3 regions of the Rhodopseudomonas boonkerdii genome follow, and region 1 is predicted to be linked to each of the others. Evidence: predicted binding sites of a transcription regulator. Region 1 holds the regulator's gene; each other region holds the start of a gene.
What was found. The regulator PhoB, encoded in region 1, activates phosphate uptake and scavenging genes when phosphate is short. The targets are predictions, from matches to a motif close to TGTCATNNANCTGTCAT.
Positions count from the first base shown of each region.

Region 2: the regulator PhoB is predicted to act here: its motif matches at 1,872-1,888, upstream of E0H22_RS20255 (BtaA family protein).
Region 3: the regulator PhoB is predicted to act here: its motif matches at 2,505-2,521, upstream of E0H22_RS14430 (STN domain-containing protein).

Region 1 is NZ_CP036537.1:646,192-650,290, forward strand. Features, by position in the region: gene pstB (phosphate ABC transporter ATP-binding protein PstB) at 1-660, shown strand, start outside; gene phoU (phosphate signaling complex protein PhoU) at 689-1,399, shown strand; gene phoB (phosphate regulon transcriptional regulator PhoB) at 1,443-2,147, shown strand; gene E0H22_RS03025 (GcrA family cell cycle regulator) at 2,358-2,864, opposite strand; gene E0H22_RS03030 (aspartate aminotransferase family protein) at 3,328-4,099, shown strand, end outside.
Region 2 is NZ_CP036537.1:4,410,753-4,414,851, reverse strand. Features, by position in the region: gene E0H22_RS20265 (putative bifunctional lysylphosphatidylglycerol flippase/synthetase) at 38-1,012, shown strand; gene E0H22_RS20260 (class I SAM-dependent methyltransferase) at 1,121-1,744, opposite strand; gene E0H22_RS20255 (BtaA family protein) at 1,998-3,212, shown strand; gene E0H22_RS20250 (ABC transporter ATP-binding protein) at 3,251-3,958, opposite strand; gene E0H22_RS20245 (ABC transporter ATP-binding protein) at 3,945-4,099, opposite strand, start outside.
Region 3 is NZ_CP036537.1:3,136,197-3,140,295, forward strand. Features, by position in the region: gene E0H22_RS14415 (AEC family transporter) at 1-244, opposite strand, end outside; gene E0H22_RS14420 (hypothetical protein) at 579-992, shown strand; gene E0H22_RS14425 (hypothetical protein) at 1,153-1,542, shown strand; gene E0H22_RS14430 (STN domain-containing protein) at 1,849-2,364, opposite strand; partial or broken gene E0H22_RS14435 (IS3 family transposase) at 2,634-3,798, shown strand.

The DNA.
Region 1 (4,099 bases):
ACCGCCTTCATCGGGCCGTCGGGCTGCGGCAAGTCCACGTTGTTGCGCATTTTCAACCGCATGTATGACCTCTATCCGGGGCAGCGCGCGGAAGGCCAGGTCATGCTGGACAGCCAGAACATTCTGGATCCGAAGCTCGATCTCAACCTGCTGCGCGCCCGTATCGGCATGGTGTTCCAGAAGCCGACCCCGTTCCCGATGACGATCTATGAAAACATCGCCTTCGGTATCCGCCTGTATGAGAAGATTTCCAAGGCGGAGATGGATGTACGCGTCGAGAAGGCGCTGCGTGGCGGTGCGCTCTGGAACGAGGTCAAGGACAAGCTGAACGCCTCGGGCCTCAGCCTGTCGGGCGGCCAGCAGCAGCGTCTGTGCATCGCGCGCACCATCGCGGTGCGTCCGGAAGTGATCCTGTTCGACGAACCTTGCTCGGCGCTCGATCCGATCTCGACCGCCAAGGTCGAAGAACTGATCGACGAACTCAAGGATCAGTACACGATCGCCATTGTGACCCATAACATGCAGCAGGCGGCGCGCGTCTCCGACACCACCGCCTTCATGTATCTCGGTGAGCTGGTCGAATTCGATCAGACCAACAAGATCTTCACCTCGCCGAGCGACCGCCGCACTCAGGATTACATCACCGGCCGTTTCGGCTGACGCGATCAACTCGCGAGAGGATTGAGCTATGGCTTTTGAACATACGACTAAGGCCTTCGACGACGATCTTCAAGAACTGACCCGTCTCGTCGCCGAGATGGGAGGCCTCGCCGAGCGTCAAATCGTCGAATCCGTCGACGCCCTGATCCGCCGTGACGTAGCCCTGGGCGCGCGCGTGGTGGCGACCGACGCGGAAATCGACCAGCTGCAACGGATGATCGAAGAGCGTGCCGTTCTCACCATCGCCAAGCGTCAGCCGATGGCGGTGGACCTGCGCGAGATCGTCGGCGCGCTTCGCGTTGCCACGGATCTCGAGCGCATCGGCGATCTCAGCAAGAATATCGGCAAGCGTGTCAATGCGCTGGATAGCGATTTCCACCCGCTGAAGCTGATCCGCGGCCTCGAGCATATGACCGATCTGGTGAATACCCAGGTCAAGGCGGTGCTTGACGCCTATGCCGCGCATGACCTGCCGGCAGCGATGAGCGTATGGAAGGGCGATGAGGAAATCGACGCGATCTGTACGTCGCTATTCCGCGAGCTTCTCACTTACATGATGGAAGATCCGCGCAACATTTCGTTCTGCATCCATCTGATGTTCTGCGCCAAGAACATCGAACGGATTGGCGATCACGCGACCAATATCGCCGAGACCGTATTCTACATGATCGAAGGTCAGCAGATGGTCGACAAGCGTCCGAAGGGCGACATGACCAACTTTGCGACACCGGCGAGCTGAGGCTCGCCGCGACGTCCCTGAACGAAAGATAGGAACGAGCCATATGAACGCGCGCATTCTGGTAGTGGAAGACGAGGAAGCTCTGACCACACTGCTGCGCTACAATCTCGACGCCGAAGGTTACGATGTCGAGACGGTTGCCCGCGGCGACGATGCCGACACCCGCTTGAAAGAGCGCGTACCGGACCTCGTGGTCCTCGACTGGATGCTGCCGGGGTTGTCCGGCATCGAACTCTGCCGTCGCTTGCGGGCGCGGCCGGAAACCAAGGCGCTGCCGATCATCATGCTCACCGCCCGCGGTGAGGAGAGCGAGCGCGTTCGTGGCCTCGCCACCGGCGCGGACGATTACATCGTCAAGCCATTCTCCGTCCCGGAGTTGCTGGCCCGTGTGAAGGGTCTCTTGCGTCGTGCGGCACCGGAACGTCTTGCCACCGTACTTGCCTTCGGCGATATCGAACTCGACCGCGACAAGCGCCGGGTCGTCCGTGCGTCGCGTCCGATCGATCTTGGTCCGACCGAATATCGGCTGCTTGAGTTCTTCCTCGAGCATCCCGGCCGCGTGTTCAGCCGCGAACAGCTGCTCGACAGTGTCTGGGGCCGCGACATCTATATCGATGAGCGCACGGTCGACGTTCACATCGGTCGTCTGCGCAAGCTGCTCAATCCGGCCGGCGAGCCCGATCCGATCCGCACCGTTCGCGGCGCCGGCTATGCGCTCGATGATCGTTTCGACAAGGCGGCGGAGTAACTCTGCTTCCATACGGTTCGCCCTCATCCAGAGGAGCGGCCGTAGGCCGCGTCTCGAAGGATGGATACGGAACGCCCACAACTCATGGTTCGAGACGGCGCTGCGCGCCTCCTCACTATGAGGGCGGAGATGATGGCTCTTCCCGATAGCAAAATACGAAAAATGCCCGGCTCGTCGCCGGGCATTTTTGTTAGCTCATTACTCTTTCGCTTACCGCGGCGGCTTCGGTGCAGTGCGACGGCGATCCGCTGCCGGCTGATAGGCGATGCGCGAATGGTGCGCGCAGTAAGGAGCGCCCGCCACGGCCTTGCCGCCGCAGAAATAGAAATCGGAACTGGCCGGATCGCCGACCGGCCAGTGGCAGGTGGCGTCGCTGAGTTCGACGAGCTGCAGGCGTTGGCTGATCGGGATCACATTGTCGACCGCGATCGGATCCGGCTCCATCTCGACGTCGTAGTTGTGCGCCAGCGCAGTGTTGCCACGGGCCACGGGGCGCGGCATTCGCACCATTTGGGCCGGTCGCGGCTTGCGCGGGCGCGGCGCGGCGGACGAAGGGCTCTTGGCGCGGCCGGACAGGCCGAGCCGATGCACCTTGCCGATCACGGCGTTACGGGTGACGTTACCGAGTTCCGCTGCAATCTGGCTGGCGGAAAGGCCGCCCTCCCAGAGTTTCTTCAGCTGTTCGACGCGATCGTCGGTCCAAGTGATTACCGTCATCGCCAAATCCCTTCGTAGGCGTCGGGCCGGATCGGCTCCGACGCTGCGACTTGAAATCGTCAAAAACCTCGCTGTCAGAATCCCTTAGCGCTCACCGGATGCATGACTGCTTCCGGCCTTACGCCGTACCGATAGTGTATAAGGGTCTACTGCCGCACGAGATGTCGTATCCGACAAGCCAAAAACTACATGATGCCGCGACTCACGCGCAAGAGTCGGCCGAGTCACATCCACATGCTTTGTGTCAACCAAGCAGAAAAAGCGGCTTTTTGTGCGCCCCGGGGTGGCTTGAAAGCCACTATGCGCGGTTGACACCCCGGGTGGCCCCCATAGAATATCGCGCGCGTGCCGCCCGAGAAGGGCGGCACGTTTCGTTTTGAGGGTCCGCTGCCCCGTGTCGCACTGTTGTCATCGATAGTGCCCGACATCGGTGGGGGCCACAGGCTGATTGATCGGAACCGTTATGACCAGCAACGCACCATCCTCGCAAATTTCTCAGGCTCACCTTCTGCCTGTCTTCGCGCGCGCAGATGTGGCGTTCGAGCGCGGTGAGGGGGCCTGGCTGATCTCGACGACCGGCGAGCGCTATCTCGATTTTACCAGCGGTGTTGCGGTCAATTCGCTCGGTCACGCGCATCCGCATATGGTCGCAGCGCTGCAGGAGCAGGCCACCAAATTGTGGCACATGTCGAACCTGTTCAAGAGCCCGGATGGTGAGCGCCTCGCCGCGCGGCTTTGCGAAAATTCGTTCGCTGATTTCGTGTTCTTCGCCAATTCGGGTGCGGAAGCGATGGAGTGCGCGTTGAAAGTGACGCGGCACTATCATTTCTCCAAGGGGCATCCCGAGCGCACGCGCATCATCACCTTTGAAGGCGCGTTCCACGGCCGCACGCTCGGCACGCTCGCCGCGACCGGCGCCGCCAAGTATCTCGAAGGCTACGGGAAACCGCTGGAAGGCTTCGACCAGGTGCCGCTTGGCGATCTCGATGCGGTGAAGGCGGTGATCGGTCCGGAGACCGCCGGCATCCTCATCGAGCCGCTGCAGGGCGAAGGCGGCGTGCGGGCTGCGTCCAATGTGTTCTTCAAGGCGCTGCGCGAGCTGTGCGACAAGAATGGCATCCTTTTGATCTTCGACGAGGTGCAGACCGGCATGGGCCGCACCGGCACGCTGTTCGCCTACCAGCGTCTTGGCGTGACGCCGGATGTGATGTCGCTGGCCAAAGCACTCGGTGGCG
Region 2 (4,099 bases), 1.9 Mb from region 1:
GTTCACTTCTAGAGAAAAGTGGAGCGGCGTGCCACCTGTGTTACGAAATATCATCGAGGTGATGCGCCATCGTCTCACTTTGCGGCTGTTCGGTATCGCGGTCAGCCTCACGATTGCCATTATTGCCTTTCTGGCGCTGAGCAAGGCGTTGAAGGGCGTCGATCTGGACAAGGTCCTGGTCGCGATGCGCATGGTGGACCCCATGGCGATCGCATTGTCGCTGGCTTTTGTCGCGATCTCGTATGGCAGCCTCACGCTTTACGATTGGCTGGCGCTCAAGATGATCGGGCGTGGGGATCTGCCATACCGCATCGCCGCGCTGGCGAATTTCACCAGCTATCCGATCGCGCACGGGACCGGAGCCGTGCTGTTGGTTTCGTCGGCCGTGCGCTATCGGATCTATGCCCCGCACGGCATCGGCCCCGGTGGTGTCGCTCGCATCTGCTTTCTCACCGGATTGACGTTCTGGCTCGGCAATCTCACGGCGCTCGCGCTGAGCACAATCTATGCGCCGGAAGCAATCAGCAAGATCGACCAGCTCGCTCCACAAGTGAATCGCGGCATTGCCGCCGCTATCTTGCTCGGCATCGTCGGCTATGTGTTCTGGACATGGAATGGCACCCGCGCAATCGGCGGCGGCCAGTGGTCGGTTCCTGTGCCGAGCGGCCGCAATGTGTTCCTGCAGATCGGCATCGGACTCGTCGACCTCGCAGCGGCCGCGCTCTCTATGTATGTGCTGATCCCGGAAACGATGAATGTCGGCGTCGCTCAGGTGATCGTGGTGTTCATCGCTGCAACGCTGCTCGGCTTTGCCAGCCACGCACCGGCCGGCATCGGCGTGTTCGACGCGACGATTTTGATCGGGCTAGGCGGCGAGCATACCGAGCAGCTGCTTGCGGTGCTGCTGCTGTTCCGCCTGTTCTATCACCTGATTCCGTTCATCCTCTCTATCGCGCTGTTCGGCGGGGTGGAGGCGTATCGGAATGTGGTGAAACGGAAGGAGCTGGCCTGACGCTCGCATTCGTAGGGCGGATGGGCGAAGCGTAATCCGCCGGTCGAATCCAAAATTGGAACTCGGCGGCGGATTACGCCTTCGGCTCATCCGCGCTACGGCTCTGAGCTACTTCTTCAATGTCAGCACGGCCGATTGCGCGTACCCACGAAACGGCCGCTTGAAATCGAGCTGGGCTTGATGGCGCTCGGCGAGAGAGGCGAGCGCATTCTGTAGTTCACGCCGCGGCGTTACATCGAACAGCGACAGCCAGTGTTGCAGCACGCGGCGTACGCTGGCGGGCAGGCGCTCCTGATCGCCGAAATCGACGATATGGAGCTTGCCGCCTGGCTTCAGCCGCGTTACCGCCTCGTCGAGGACGCCTTGCCAGTCGGGGATCATCGAGAGCGCATAGGAGGCCACGATGTGATCCGGTGCGATGCCAAAAATCTTCATCGGATCGAAATCGGTGGCATCGCCATGGGCGACGCGGATGCGGCCGTCGAGACCGTGGCGCCTAATCGAACCGAGGGCGGTGGTCAACATTTCCGTCGAGACATCGATGCCGGTGAACTGCGCTTCGGGATAACGCCACGCAGCCTGTATAAGGTTACGGCCGGTGCCGCAGCCGATTTCCAGAACCTGTGCGCCTGCCGCCGGCTTCAGTTCGGCAATGAGCTGATCGCGGCCGAGCAGATAGTAGCGGCGGGTGGCGTCATAGATGAAGCGCTGCCAGCGATACATCCGGTTCATGCGATGGGTGGCGTCGTTCGACCGGGAGGCTTGCGAAGTCGCGCCGGCGGTGGTTTCGGCTTCGGATACGATCGTCACGATGCACCTCGTCGGATGTCGGAATGAATCGCACCCATGTCAGGCGAACACGACGGCACTGTGACAGTGGGATTGTCATGCCGATCCGGCGTTAAGGAGAAGATCTGTCGCAAAACTGCAGTCTGCGGTTGATAAAAATTTCAGATTGTCGATTTGGGCCGTCAAAAGGACCGATATGAATACCCAACTGATCGCCGATGCCGTCCGCAACAGCCGTTCCAGCGATGAAGCGACGGTGTGGGATTCCCTGTTTGCCTTCTGGTTCCGCCGGCTCGTCTATACCCAGATCTGGGAAGATCCGGAGGCCGATATGGCGGCGCTTCAGTTGAAGCCGGGGTCATCGATCGTGACCATCTCCAGCGGCGGCTGCAACGCGCTGTCCTATCTCGCGGCGAAGCCGGCGCACGTCTATGCGGTGGATCTCAACGAAGCGCATCTGTCGTTGCTCAAGCTCAAGCTCGCCGGATTGCGTGCGCTGCCGAACTATCAGGATTTCTGGACCTTCTTTGGCGAGGGAAATTCCAAAGCCAATGCCGCGATCTATCGTGATCGCCTGCGCCCGCTACTGGATGAGGAGGCGCGTGGCTACTGGGATGAACGCACCTTCTTCGGCATCGGCCGTCCTCGCTACTGTTACTTTACCGACGGTTTCTATCGTCATGGCGCACTCGGCCGCTTCATCGGCTTCGGCCACATGATCGCGAAAGTCGCCGGCGTCGATCTGAATGCGTTGCTGAAAGGAGAGGTCGGATCGCTCGAGCGCGAGCAGGCGCTGGCGAAACTGCATAGCGTATTCCATTCCTGGTTCGCACGTATGCTGACGCGCACGCCGGCGCTGGTCTTCAGCCTCGGCATCCCGCCGCAGCAGCGCACGCTGCTCGCCGGGAATCAGCCGCTCAACGAGGTGCTTTATCAGCGCACCATGGCGCTGATCGACGTGCATCCGAATGCCAGCAACTACTTCGCCTGGCAGGCGCTGAGCCGCAGCTATGTCGGCCCTGGGGACATCTGCCTGCCGCCCTATCTGCAGCGGAGCCGTTATGCCGATACGTCGAGTCGCGCTGCGCTGGTGACGCCGGTGCATGCCAATCTGCGCGTATTCATCGAAAGCCTGCCGGCGCGCGAGATCGACGCCGTGGTGTTGCTCGATTCGCAGGACTGGATGGCGCCGGACGAAATTCGCGCGCTGTGGGATGCGATCGACCGCGCTGGCAATGACGGCGTCCGCGTGATTTTCCGCACTGCCGGCTCCGAATCGCCGCTGGAGGAAGAGGTGCACGCTCCGCTGCGTCACACCTGGCAGCGCGATGCCGAGCGCAGCGCGCTGGGGCATGCGCAGGATCGCTCGGGTATCTATGGCGGTTTCCACCTCTATACGCGGAAGTCGTAACTTTCCAACCTCTCCCCGGAAGCGGGGAGAAGGTAAAACTACACGCCCAGATAAATCTGCTGGATATATTTGTCTCCAGCGATGTTCTGCGCCGTGCCTTCACGCACTGTGCGGCCGTGCTCCAGCACATAGATCCGGTCCGCGATGCGCAAGGTCGAGGTCGCATCCTGTTCGACGATCAGGATCGCCGTGCCGTCACGCCTGATCTGCGTGATCGAATCGAAGATCAGACCTTTCAGGCGCGGCGCGATGCCCACCGAGGGTTCGTCGAGCAACAGGAGCTCCGGACGCCCCATCAGCGCGCGGCCGATGGCGACCATCTGCTGCTCGCCGCCGGAGAGTGTGCTCGATTGCTGCCACTGCCGCTCGCGTAGCACCGGGAAGAGGGTGAAGACGCGCTCGAGATCGGAATCGATCTCCGACTTGTTCTTGCGCAGATAGGCGCCGAGCTGTAGATTCTTTAAAACCGACAGCTCGGAAAACAGCTTTCGCCCTTCCGGGCAATGGCAGATGCCCTTGGCCACCACGTTGTAGGGTTCGACGGGATGCAGTGAAGCATCCTTGAAGTTCAGCGTGCCCTGCGCGGCGATGGAGCGCGAGATCGCCTTGAGCAGCGTGGTCTTGCCGGCACCATTAGGGCCAAGCACGCCGATCAATTCGCCTTTTTCGACAGTGATCGAAACGGATTCAATCGCCAGCGCCTTGCCGTAGCTGACCGTGAGATTCTTTACTTCAAGCAGAGGCATGTGCTTCCTCCGTCTTGCCGATATAGGCCTCGATGACCTTCTCGTTCTTCACAATGTCCTCGGGTGATCCTATGGCGATGATCTCGCCGAAATTCATCGCAATCACGCGCGATACCAGCGCCATGAATTCGCGCAGTTTGT
Region 3 (4,099 bases), 2.5 Mb from region 1:
CCACCGACAGAAAGAAGGCCGTCGCCGTCGCTAGCGTGGTGCCGATCACGAAGGGCAGGTTGTTGAGTTCCTCGAATGGTGTTTTTGCCATGATGCGAAAGAACAACGCCGGCAGCGACACGTAGAGAAGAAAGAAGTTCATCCACGCGAGGCCGGATTCCGGCAGGCTTTTCGCCTTCCCGCAGGCGAAACCGATAAAGATCAGCCCGAAGTAAGGGAGCGCGAGATTGAGGACGTCCATCATGCGGTGGCATTCGCCTTGTCATTCAGGTCCGTACAGTGGTGGGAGACCCAAAGTTCTGCACTTTTGAGCCAAAGTTCTGCGTGGGATCGGACCACGGTCCTATTCGGCGTTGAGAATACAGAGCAATTCGCCAAGATAATTCCCAAGCCCGTCCGGCAGATCTGGCGGCGGCCGGCCTATCTGGCCAGCCGAGAGTGCCCTTCTGGTGTCTTCCGCCAACTCGGCGACCGATCAAAGCGGTAATTTGATTCCATTTTGATTGAAAGGCCGAAGACTCCATATGGCGTCGTTAACTAATTTCTCCGCCGCTCGATTGACAGCGAAAGAACATATCATGAACATTGTCGTGCGATGTTCATGGGAAGAAGAGAGCGTGCTGTTACAGGTTTTGAAAGTTTGCCTCGAGGAAGCGAAGCGTGATGCTCGGCAAGGCAATGGGTATCTGAGCTGCCACTCGGCACCGAGGGATGATCAAAGGACCATCTGTCTCGATCATGTGATCGCCACCACCGACAAGATCCCCGAGTTGCTATGCGATCACGCCGAGCAGTTTCGTGCAATCAGCCAAGTCCGGTTCGAGCAAGAGATGGACAACTTAGGTGAACGTGTAGGGATCGATTTCTTCCCGGAGACCTCAACTGAGTTTGTCTGGCGACTGCTTCGCAATTTGGTAGGAACGAAATCGGACCACTTTGCACTTCGAGGATTTCACCGCCCCCGTTCCGAAATACGATATCCTGTTCTGTAATCCGTACGCGAGTATGCCCGCATGACAATGCGCATGAGACCTTTGCATGCCGCCAAACAGATCACGCTCTCATCGGCCCGGCGCGTATCCGACAGTTTTCCAAACTGGCCGTGACCGACAACAAGCTCGAAAATTCTTGAAGAACGCACAGGGAGATCAAATGCTTTCAGACGCTCTAAAAAAGCGCTTCAAAGATGCTGAATTCGACGGATGGCAGGGATACTGCTTTCTAGGTTTTCCCAAACCTGGCCAGGATCCGCGCCAACACTGTTTCGACCGAATGGCTGCAACGGCGGATTCAATCCCACGTGAATTGCGCACCCAGGCCGAACGTTTCCTGGCAATCAGCTCCTTATGGTTCGAAAAGGAGATGGGAAATTTATGCGAAGATGTGGGATGGGATTTCTTCCCAAAAAATGCAGCCGAATTCGTCGAACGGTTAATGGTCGAGATAAAGAGCAAGCCGCTTCCGGATGACGAATATCTTCGAGAATTGGAACGCTGTAGCTTGCTCCCTGTCGAGGACTTGGCATTCGGCGAGTTCTGCTGACCTATTCGTCACGCGTCACTACTAGCACGCGAAGCGCTCACTTTCAGACTTGCGTCTAGCACAGAAGCATCCCCACAATTCTCTACATGGCTTGATCCGTAACAGCTGAGGCGGTCTCAAGTTCGTAGCACTTCGCAGCCGAGGAGAACTCGTGTCCTACACAGTTATGGATCTCGATCCGACGGGAAACGTGGAGAAAAGTATCAGAGATTGGAAAGTCGACGACGACTCCATTATCGAAACTAGTGTTGTGAGTTCACTCGATGACAAACACTTCGCAGTGGTATTCGCTGCTGTCCGATCACGTCACTTCAATGACCGTATTAGCGCCATCACGTTTCTACTAAAACTGCCGCCTGACGATGATGGCACCGATTGCTTAATAAGATAGCTGCCGGGCCGCGCCTCGTCGGACCGGCACAGCGCCGCCAGGAGGCTATGTTGCACAAGTGCATAATAGAACCGATGCGCCGCTGGCCGTGCCCCCTGTTCGATCGCCCCGGCTTGAGCGGGCAGCAACACATAGGCTTTATTAGACAAAAAACGCGCGGTGAGACCGGTCCCAGTCAACAATCGATGCAAGGCTTCGGCCGGGTCCAGGGGTCCGTTCACTTCGGTCGAGACTTTGCCATTCGACAGGCTCGTATCATAGAGGCCTTCGCTGCCCGATTGTTCGCCATATGCTGTCAATGCCGCACCGAGCGGTTGCGCGGGAAGATGGAAACTAGTCAGCGACGACGATTCCGCGTGTAGCGGTGTTGCGGCGACAAAGCACCACAGACACACCAGACCAATGCGGATAACCCGCCCTCGCCGACGCACGACGTCCAATGCAAAACTCACACGCGCCCGGATCTGCTGTCTTTACAATTGGCGCTCCATCGCCGCGGCCGCACCAACAGCCGACTTGGCAAAGTAGCCGCAGCCAAATGCAAACATCGATAGTGCCGTAACGATCGAATATTACAATTTAACGACAGTGAGGTGAGCGATAGAATGGTCTAGTTACGAGTAAACGACGATCGTGGTCTGCCCCCTGAAAAGTGGTCCTCCCTGAAGTAGGCTATTAAGCTGTTAGAGAGGACGTTGGAATGCCCCAGAAGAAGCATAAGCCGGAAGAGATCGTTGCGAAGTTGCGGCAGTTGGATGTTCTGTTGTCACAAGGGCGATCGGTTGGCGAGGCGGTTAGCACGATCGGCGTGACGCAGTTTACGTATTACCGGTGGCGCAACGAGTTCGGTGGCCTGAAAGGCGACCAGGTGAAGCGTCTGAAGGAGCTTGAGAAAGAGAACGGCCGGCTGCGCAAGGCGGTGTCGGACCTCAAGCTGGAGAAGCTGATCCTTAAAGAGGCTGCCTCGGGAAACTTCTGAGCCCCGCCCGCCGCCGACGTTGCGTCGGCCATGTCATGGCGAAGTTCTCCGTCTCGGAGCGCTTCGCCTGAAGGATTCTCGGTCAGCATCGTTCGAGCCAGCGCAAGAAGCCGCAAGTCCGGCCAGATGAAGAGGCGTTGACGGCCGACATTGTCAGTCTGGCCTCGTGCTACAGCCGCTATGGCCATCGCCGGATCACGGCGATGTTGCGGTCGGAGGGCAGGACGGTGAATGCCAAGCGCGTCGAGCGCATCTGGCGGCGGGAGGGGCTAAAGGTTCCCCAGAAGCAACCGAAGAGAAGCCGGCTCTGGCTCAATGACGGATCGTGTATCCGTCTTCGGCCCGAGCGCCCCGACCATGTCTGGTCCTATGATTTTGTCGAAGGTCGGACGCACAATGGCAGGAAGTTCCGCATGCTCAACATCATCGACGAGTTCACCCGGGAGTGCCTGGCGATCCGCATTGATCGCAAGCTGAACTCGACAGACGTTATCGACGCTCTGTCGGACTTGTTCATCCTGCGCGGCGTGCCGGGTCATGTTCGTTCGGATAACGGCCCGGAGTTCATCGCTCAGGCTGTGCGGGATTGGATCGCGGCTGTCGGCGCCAAGACCGCCTTCATCGAACCGGGCAGTCCATGGGAGAATGGCTATTGCGAAAGCTTTAACTCCAACTTCGCGATGAATTGCTCAACGGCCAGATCTTTTACAGCCTGGAAGCAAAGATCATCATTGAGGCTTGGCGGTGCTACTACGACGCAGAGCGGCCACGCTCATCGCTCGGTTATAAGCCACCAGCGACAGAGGCCATTGTCTGGCCTACACCAAACCGTCAATCGGCCCCATCATCCGGCAAGGCAATGGCGCAAAAACCGATCATGCATTAAGACTGAAAATGGACCACTCCATAGGGGCAGGCCACTAAGGCTAGTGAGGCTTTCGCCCGTGCTGCGCCGATTAGGATCTTGATCGACGATTGCGCGTAGGCGCTAGTGACCGTCGAAAGAAGCTGGTCAGGAAGAAAATACGCGCTGGTCGGACCAAAGCCCGGATTGGTCGACTGGTAGCTGATCATCGCGTTAGCGAGCGACCTTCTGGGCGTTTTCAGAAGCCTGAATATCGGTCGTTCAAGAGAATTGGGGGCGTTTGCTACCTAGTATCGGATTTCTCACTAAGTGGTGACTTAGG